Lactiplantibacillus plantarum: one gene and its partner. The main gene of each other region encodes a partner of the protein of the gene in region 2 in a complex. Links are inferred from orthologs where the notes say so. Each region holds a gene or a part of one and is shown on either strand. Other genes may lie near its edges.

What was found. Proteins that work in one complex are often made in the same cells at the same time.
Region 1: the proteins of dnaB (region 2) and dnaG are in contact, whole or in part, in a crystal structure (PDB 2R6A), measured with the Geobacillus stearothermophilus proteins. The link is inferred for Lactiplantibacillus plantarum from one-to-one orthologs. Residues at the interface, in WP_033016901.1 of Geobacillus stearothermophilus: Ser13, Glu15, Ala16, Gln18, Glu91, Leu92, Asp94, Ala95, Val96, Pro97, Thr98, Ala99, Ala100, Asn101, Tyr104, Tyr105, Ile108; in WP_049624496.1 of Geobacillus stearothermophilus: Lys456, Leu457, Leu458, Pro459, Ala460, Asn463, Ala464, Leu467, Leu535, Leu536, Ile537, Ala538, Gln544, Glu545, Asp548, Tyr549, His552.

Annotation. Positions count from the first base shown.
Region 1 is NZ_CP039121.1:1,828,697-1,831,685, forward strand. It holds dnaG (DNA primase), read right to left. Parts: upstream 2,441-2,989; coding sequence 560-2,440; downstream 1-559. Other genes in the region: rpoD (RNA polymerase sigma factor RpoD), read right to left, coding at 1-478; glyS (glycine--tRNA ligase subunit beta), read right to left, coding at 2,697-2,989. UniProt on the Escherichia coli protein: RNA polymerase that catalyzes the synthesis of short RNA molecules used as primers for DNA polymerase during DNA replication.
Region 2 is NZ_CP039121.1:3,227,504-3,232,122, reverse strand. What follows is about bases 736-3,576. They hold dnaB (replicative DNA helicase), read left to right. Parts: upstream 736-1,364; coding sequence 1,365-2,789; downstream 2,790-3,576. Other genes in these bases: E5260_RS15210 (MDR family MFS transporter), read left to right, coding at 3,011-3,576; rplI (50S ribosomal protein L9), read left to right, coding at 897-1,349; E5260_RS15225 (DHH family phosphoesterase), read left to right, coding at 736-884. In the rest of the region: more of E5260_RS15225, read left to right, coding at 1-735; more of E5260_RS15210, read left to right, coding at 3,577-4,234; proB (glutamate 5-kinase), read left to right, coding at 4,256-4,619. UniProt on the Escherichia coli protein: The main replicative DNA helicase, it participates in initiation and elongation during chromosome replication. Travels ahead of the DNA replisome, separating dsDNA into templates for DNA synthesis.

The DNA of each region.
Region 1 (2,989 bases), 1.4 Mb from region 2 along the record:
AATCAAGGAATTGCATTCCCCGACCCACGTAACGTTTGGCAATCGAAACGACCAACCGTAAGTTGGCTTCGGCTAATTCTTGCTTGGCAGATTCATCACCTTGTTCGATTCGGAGTGCTAAAGCGACTTCTTCGTCAGCCGTTAACAAGTCGACACGACCAATTTCTTTCAAATACATCCGCACGGGATCATTGATTTTAATTCCAGAAGCCGAGCCAGCGTCACTAAGTTCCTTCTTAGAAACTTTTTTGACACTTTTGACCGCTCGAGCATCAGGATCACCTTTTTCATCAACAACACTAATCCCAGCATCTTCAACCTTTTGTAATAATTTATCAATGCCACTAGCATCTAGTTTGTAAGGCGCTGCTAATTTATCTGATAATTCATCATATTGAATGCTACCAGTTTTCTTATATTCCTTAATTAATGCTTTAACGGCTTTGTCGTATTCCGTCGTTGCTTTTGCCTTTGCCATGTAGTAGCCTCCTATTTAGTATGCATCTACCAGCTGATCGGTTGCAATACCGAGCCAACCTTAAGTATATCATTTTCACGCCTAGTTATCAGCTCGTTGGACCTGCTGTTGTTGCCGATATAGGTCAATTAATGCCAACGTTAACTGCTGAACCAAATCACGATTACCGATCTGCTTGGCTGCCGTTAACTCGGCCTTCTTACTGTTGATTTGTTCTACCAGCGGCTGTTGATTCATGATCACATTGACTAGATCAGCAATCTCTTCCTTGGAAGATTCATTGGCCACGTCCATAAATTCCAAACTCGTGACGACAGGCTGTAAATCTGAATCCGTCATAAAATCCGTAAAGTTGCCCAAATCAAATTGATTATGCGTTTTAAAATAAGCCTCCGCATACACCAAGATTTGTTGATACGAATCATGAACAAAATGAAAACCAGCAATCGCCATCACCCGTAACCAAACATCGTGGTCATTCAACAAACGGTACAGTAACAACCGCTCCGCTTTCTCTACCCGACTTAACGGGCCACTGTTCGTACTGCCATCCACCGTGGCTGGGGGTGGCCCTAGCGGCGCAGGTGCTGGTGGCGGAGCTACTTGCGGTTCATCCGAGTGACCACCACCACGTCGAACGGCCTGCTGACCGACCAGTGATCGTAACTGTTGCTTTAAATCATCCTTATCAAGATCGAACTCCGCCACTAATTGGTTTAAATATAAATCCTGTTCGACACTAGAGGACAGTTGTGCTAATTGTTGCAAGACCGCCTGTAAATAAGTCAATTGATCGGGCGTGTTTTGCAAGTTCAAATCATGTTTTAAATACTGCATTTCAAATGCAGTGGGCGTTTGCTTACCATCTTCAAATACTTGGACAAACTTCTCCTGCCCCTGAGCACGCAAATACTCGTCGGGATCCATCCCATCAGGCATTTGGATTACACCCAGATTAAGGCGACTGTTGCCACCTAGCAATTTCAGAGCACGATCAGTCGCCTTTTGCCCCGGCATATCGCTATCGTAACAGACATATAAGGTGTCGGTAACGCGCTCAAGCATGTAAATCTGCTCATCAGTTAAGCTCGTCCCCATTGATGCGACCCCGTTCTGAATACCAGAACGATAAGCCGCAATCACATCCATAAAGCCTTCAAACAGAACCACCGACTTTTGTTGTCGAATGGGGCCCCGTGCTAAGTCAAAGTTAAATAATACTGAACGCTTGTTGAACAGCTTCGTTTCCGGACTATTCAAATACTTAGGTTCATTAGGTGATTTTTTGAGGATTCGACCTGAGAAAGCAATCACCCGACCACTCGCGTCTTTAATCGGAAACAAGACCCGGTCAACGAAGCGATCACGTAAGTCACCCGCTTGATTTTCAATGAACAGACCCGACTGCCGTAGTAGTTGGTAGTCGGACTGGTGTTCTTTAAAAAAATCTAACAAGAGCTGATTAGCAGGTGCATAGCCGATACCAAACGTTTTAATCGTCTCATCATCCAGCCCACGCTCGTGCAAGTACTTAAGCGCCGGTTCACCCAGTTCAGTATTCACTAAAATATGTTGATACATTTTAGCGCTATCCGCGTACAACTTTAACAGATCGGCTTGTTGCTGATCCTTAGGTGCGGCCGGTTGTGACTGCGCCGTATAGCTCGCCGGCAAGTCAATGTGCCCAAAATCGGCCACCTTGACGACTGCTTCCGGAAAAGACAAGTTTTCGAGATCCATAATGAAGCTGAACACGTTGCCCCCACGGCCACAGCTGAAACAGTGAAAAATCTGCTTTTGCTCATTGACCGAAAAGGATGGCGTGCGCTCTTCGTGAAAGGGACACAGGCCAAATAAATTCTTACCAGCCTTCTTCAACTGAACGTATTGTCCAATAAAATCCGCAATGTTGACTGCTGAGCGGACTTGCTCAACCTTTTCCTCGGGAATTCGATTGGCCACTTTGCCACCCCATTTCTACTAACTAAAGTCTGACAAACCAACCAAATCATTGCCGCAATCAAAAGCCGCATCACGAAATTTGGATGCGACTTTGTGCGTGCAAACTTTTACAGAATATATACTACCACAAGTTTGACAGCAGTGCAATAATAAGTTGCCCTTATTAGACATATTTGTCAAATTTGTTTGTCAGCAAACTAAAAAAGAAGCTACAGCGCGCTTGCTGTAACTTCTTTTGATTATCCACAGTCCGTGCTTATTTAACGATTAATTGATTCAAGTCACCCATCACGTTGATCATTTGGGCGATCGTCAAGAGTTGCTTCAAGTGATTATCCCGCACCTTTTCATCCTTACTCATCACCATCGTCTGTTCAAAGTAGTCGACGATCAATGGTCGTAAGGCGGCCAGGGCTTTGAAACGGTCCTCCATACTCATCGCTGGGGTAAATTGCTTTTGCAATTCAAGAACAGCATCGTACAAGTGTTGTTCCGCCTCATTTTCAAATAAACTTGGATCAACAGTCAAATCACCGGCTGCCAACTTAG
Region 2 (4,619 bases):
GTAAACAGTGTTGGATCGTCTTGGATGAGCAAAATGTGCATTCAGACATTCAGCGTTTACTGGACCAGTTGAAGTCTGATGAGAACATCGAGTCAGCGATTATCTCGCCGGAAGAAGCACTTGAGAAGGCCACTGACCAAAGTTTATTGATTATGGCTGACCATTCTAAGCCAAGTATTTCAATGTCACAGGCCCTTTATGAGCGGCTCGAAAATCGCGTTATGATTATTGATCACCATCGACGGGGCGAAGAATTTCCAGAAAACCCAGTTTTGGTTTATATTGAACCGTATGCTTCGTCGACTTGTGAGCTGATTACCGAGATGTTTGAATATCAATCGCACGATGCCGAACCAATCAATAAGATTGAGGCAACCGCAATGTTGACCGGAATCGTTATCGATACGAAGTCGTTTTCATTACGATCAGGATCGCGGACGTTTGATGCTGCTAGTTATCTACGATCAGCCGGTGCGGACTCGTTACTCGTTCAACAATTTATGAAGGAGAACGTTGATAGTTATCTACAACGCAATCATCTGATTGAAACCGTTGAATTTGTTAACCAGGATATGGCATTATGTGTTGGTGAAGATGATCAGGTCTATGACCCAGTAACGGCGGCTCAAGCTGCTGATTCACTATTATCTATGTCTGGTGTCGACGCATCATTCGTGATTACACGTCGTGAAGATGGACGGGTCGGAATTTCGGCACGATCACTTGGCGAGATCAACGTACAAGTTTATATGGAAAAATTGGGTGGTGGCGGTCATTTATCGAATGCTGCAACCCAGATTGAAGGGCAGTCAGTTGAAGCCGTCAAACAATCGTTGATTGATTTGTTAACGGCAACTGATGAGCCGACCACAGAATCTAATTAGGAGTGAGTCTAAATGCAAGTTATTTTTTTGAATGATGTCCGTGGTAAGGGCAAGCGGGGCCAAATCAAGAATGTCCCGGATGGTTACGCGCAGAACTTTTTAATTAAAAAGGGATTGGCCAAGGAAGCCACTAAAGCGGCAATCAATACGTTGAAGGCTGAACAGAAGTCTGAAGCAGCACGTGCCGCTGAGGAATTAGCCGAAGCTAAGCAAGTCAAGACAGTTTTGGAAGCTGATGAAACGGTTGTTGAATTGAAGGCCAAAGCTGGTACTGATGGTCGGTTGTTTGGGTCAATTCCTAGCAAACAAATTGCAACGGCGTTAGCTGACCAATACCAAGTTAAGCTTGATAAACGCAAGATCGAATTACCAGAACCAATTCGGGTATTAGGTTACACAAACGTGCCCGTTAAGTTACATCCAGAAGTAACGGCGAAAATTCGCGTGCACGTTGTCGAAAAGTAAAAGGACGGATCACAAATGAACAACGATGTGCTGGATCAAACCCCACCACAAAATATTGAAGCTGAAAAGGCAGTCTTGGGGGCTATTTTCTTAAACAGTGACGCCCTCGTGGAAGCGATGGAGTTTGTCGAAGCGCAAGATTTCTATCGGCGCGCACATCAGATCATTTTTGCCAGCATGGTGACTTTAAATGACCGTGACGAGGCTATTGATGCGGTGACCGTTAGTGATTTATTAACGGCCCAAAATCAATTGGATGATGTTGGTGGGATGAGCTACATTGCTGAATTAGCTGGGTCCGTACCGACTGCGGCTAACGCTGGCTACTATGCTAAGATTGTGGCGCAAAAGGCGACGGTGCGGCGGTTGATCAAGACGGCCACGGAGATTACGCAAAAGGCCTATACGGAAAATGATGACGTGACCACGTTATTAGATGACGCGGAACGCGACATTATGAACGTGTCTGAACAGCGTAATCAGAGTGGGTTTAAGTCGATTTCAGATGTGTTGAACGCGTCGATTGAAGAAATTGACCGCTTGTATCAAAATGATGATGACATTACCGGTTTACCGACTGGTTTTGCGGAGCTGGATAAAATGACCGCCGGCTTACAACCGGATAATCTGATTATTTTGGCTGCCCGGCCAGCCGTTGGTAAGACAGCCTTTGTCCTGAATATTGCCCAAAATGTGGCGACTAAAACGGATACGACAGTGGCCATTTTCAGTTTGGAAATGGGTGCCGAATCCTTAGTCAACCGGATGCTGTGTGCAGAAGGTAGTATTGACGCTGGGCATTTACGGACGGGGCAACTGAACGAAGAAGAGTGGGAACACTTGGTGGTTGCCATGGGGAGTTTGTCTAAAGCTAGTATTTTTATTGACGATACCCCCGGAATCAAGATGTCAGAAATCCGGGCCAAAAGTCGCCGCTTAGCGAAAGAGCAAGGTAACCTCGGCTTGATTGTGGTCGATTATTTGCAACTGATCGAAGGTAGTAACACAGAAAGTCGGCAACAGGAAGTTTCCGAAATTTCGCGGCAAATGAAGAAACTGGCTAAGGAACTAGGTGTTCCAGTCATTGCCTTATCACAGCTATCTCGTGGTGTTGAACAGCGTCAAGATAAGCGGCCAGTGCTTTCCGATATTCGTGAATCGGGTTCAATTGAACAAGATGCTGACATCGTTGCCTTCCTATACCGGGAAGATTATTATGATCGCGAAGGCGGCGACGATGATGATGGCGGTAATTTTGGTGGCGGTGGTGACTTTAATGGCGGCGATCCGCGGGACGAAGATGCTTCTGAGGATGTTGGTGAAGTTGAAGTGATTATCGAAAAGAACCGTGCTGGGGCGCGGGGAACGGTCAAACTATTATTTGTGAAACCATTTAATAAGTTCTCCTCAGTCTCTTATGCGCAGGATCCCCAAGCTTAATTGCAGTCGATCAATAAATTTGTTATCAAATTCCTCTTAAACTAATTAAGAGGAATTTTTTGTTTATCACGTGCCGAGGCCACTTGTTTTCCGCCAATTGGTTGGGCTGATGCACCAATTTGGCCGTGATAATAATGAGTTAGTGAGATAAATGTCCCTGTTATTTTAAATAAACTTTGCTATGATGAAAAGTAGACAGATTTAATAATGGTGGTGATGGCGTGGCACAAAAGCAACTCATTAAAACGCCGTGGCTAATTGCCGGGCAGTTTATGAATAACATTGGTATGAGTTTCATTTGGCCGTTAACGACGATCTACATGCACAATGTGTTAGGTAAGTCGTTGACGGAGACTGGAATTGTCCTGATGCTCAATTCAGTTGCCAACGTTTTGGCAAGTACGATTGGTGGGCGTATATTTGATCGAGGTAATCCTTATCACCTGTTACTGATGGGAATCACGTTGAATGGCCTCGCGAACTTTGCTCTGATCTTTTTTCATGGATGGCCGTGGTATCCGATGTTGTTAGTCGTGACCGGGTTTGCTAGTGGCTGGCTAAATACGATGTTTAATGCTTTGGCTGCCAGTGTCCCCCGCGATAAAGTGCGGCGAACGTTTACGTTGATGTATCTCGCTGCCAATCTCGGAGTTGTCTTCGGCACGATGCTGGTTGGTATCGTGTATAGCATGGGGATGGCCTTGCTATTCTCGATGACCACGAGCCTCTTCGTGATTTTCTTGATTATTGCATTATTTGAATACAATGTGGATTCGTCGAACGTGACCGGGGTTGATCCGCGCCAAGGACAAGATGTGCACTTGCCACGGGCCAATTTTCACATTGTCTGGACCTTCTTTATTAGTTTATTTATTATCTGGTTGCTATACGAACAGTGGGTCAGCAATTTATCCGTCTACATGACGAATTTGGGGATGCCGCTGCGGAATTACAGTTTTCTATGGACAATCAACGCGGGCTTACTGGTCCTTATTCAGAGTATTTTAAGTTTGCTGGGGAATCGGATTAAAAATTTATATAATCAATTTTTCTTCGGCATGCTATTCGTGGGCTTATCATTTCTATCACTTGTGATTGCGCATGATTACCCACACTTTATCTTTGCCATGATTTTATTGACGATTGGTGAAGCAACTTGGTCACCAGCCATGCCAACACTAGTGAGTCAGTTATCACCAGTTAGTGCTAAGGGGCGTTACCAAGGACTAGTACAAGCCTTTTGTGCGTTAGGGCGCTCGCTAGGGCCGTTATTTGGTGGTGTGATTATCGATAATTGGTCTTATAAGGTGCTGTTTTTGTTGGCATTTGTGGTTTTATTGATCGTGTTGGCAGTTAATATCGGTGTCGTTCACTTTAATTTACGCAAGGCCGTTAATTATATGAAGACGGACGTTCAGACCGATGTTTCACGTGAAACAAAATAATTAGAGAAGTTGGTGGCAGTAGTGAAAGTGATACGAAAACTAAAGGCTAAACGAGTCGTGATTAAAGTCGGGACAAGCACGCTAGTTTATCCAGATGGATCGATCAACTTACGGGCAATCGATCAATTAGCCTTTGTCATTAGCGCAATGCGACACCGTGGGCGTGAAGTTGTCTTGGTTTCGTCAGGGGCTATTGGTGTTGGCTTGAATTATATGGGACTCAAGCAACGTCCAAAAGCAATTCCTGAACAACAGGCGATTGCGGCGATTGGGCAAACTGAATTGATTTCGATTTACAAAGAACGTTTCGCCATTTATGAACAAAAAATTGGCCAGTTGTTATTAACACGTGATATCTTTGTTTATCCTAAGAGTCACCATAATG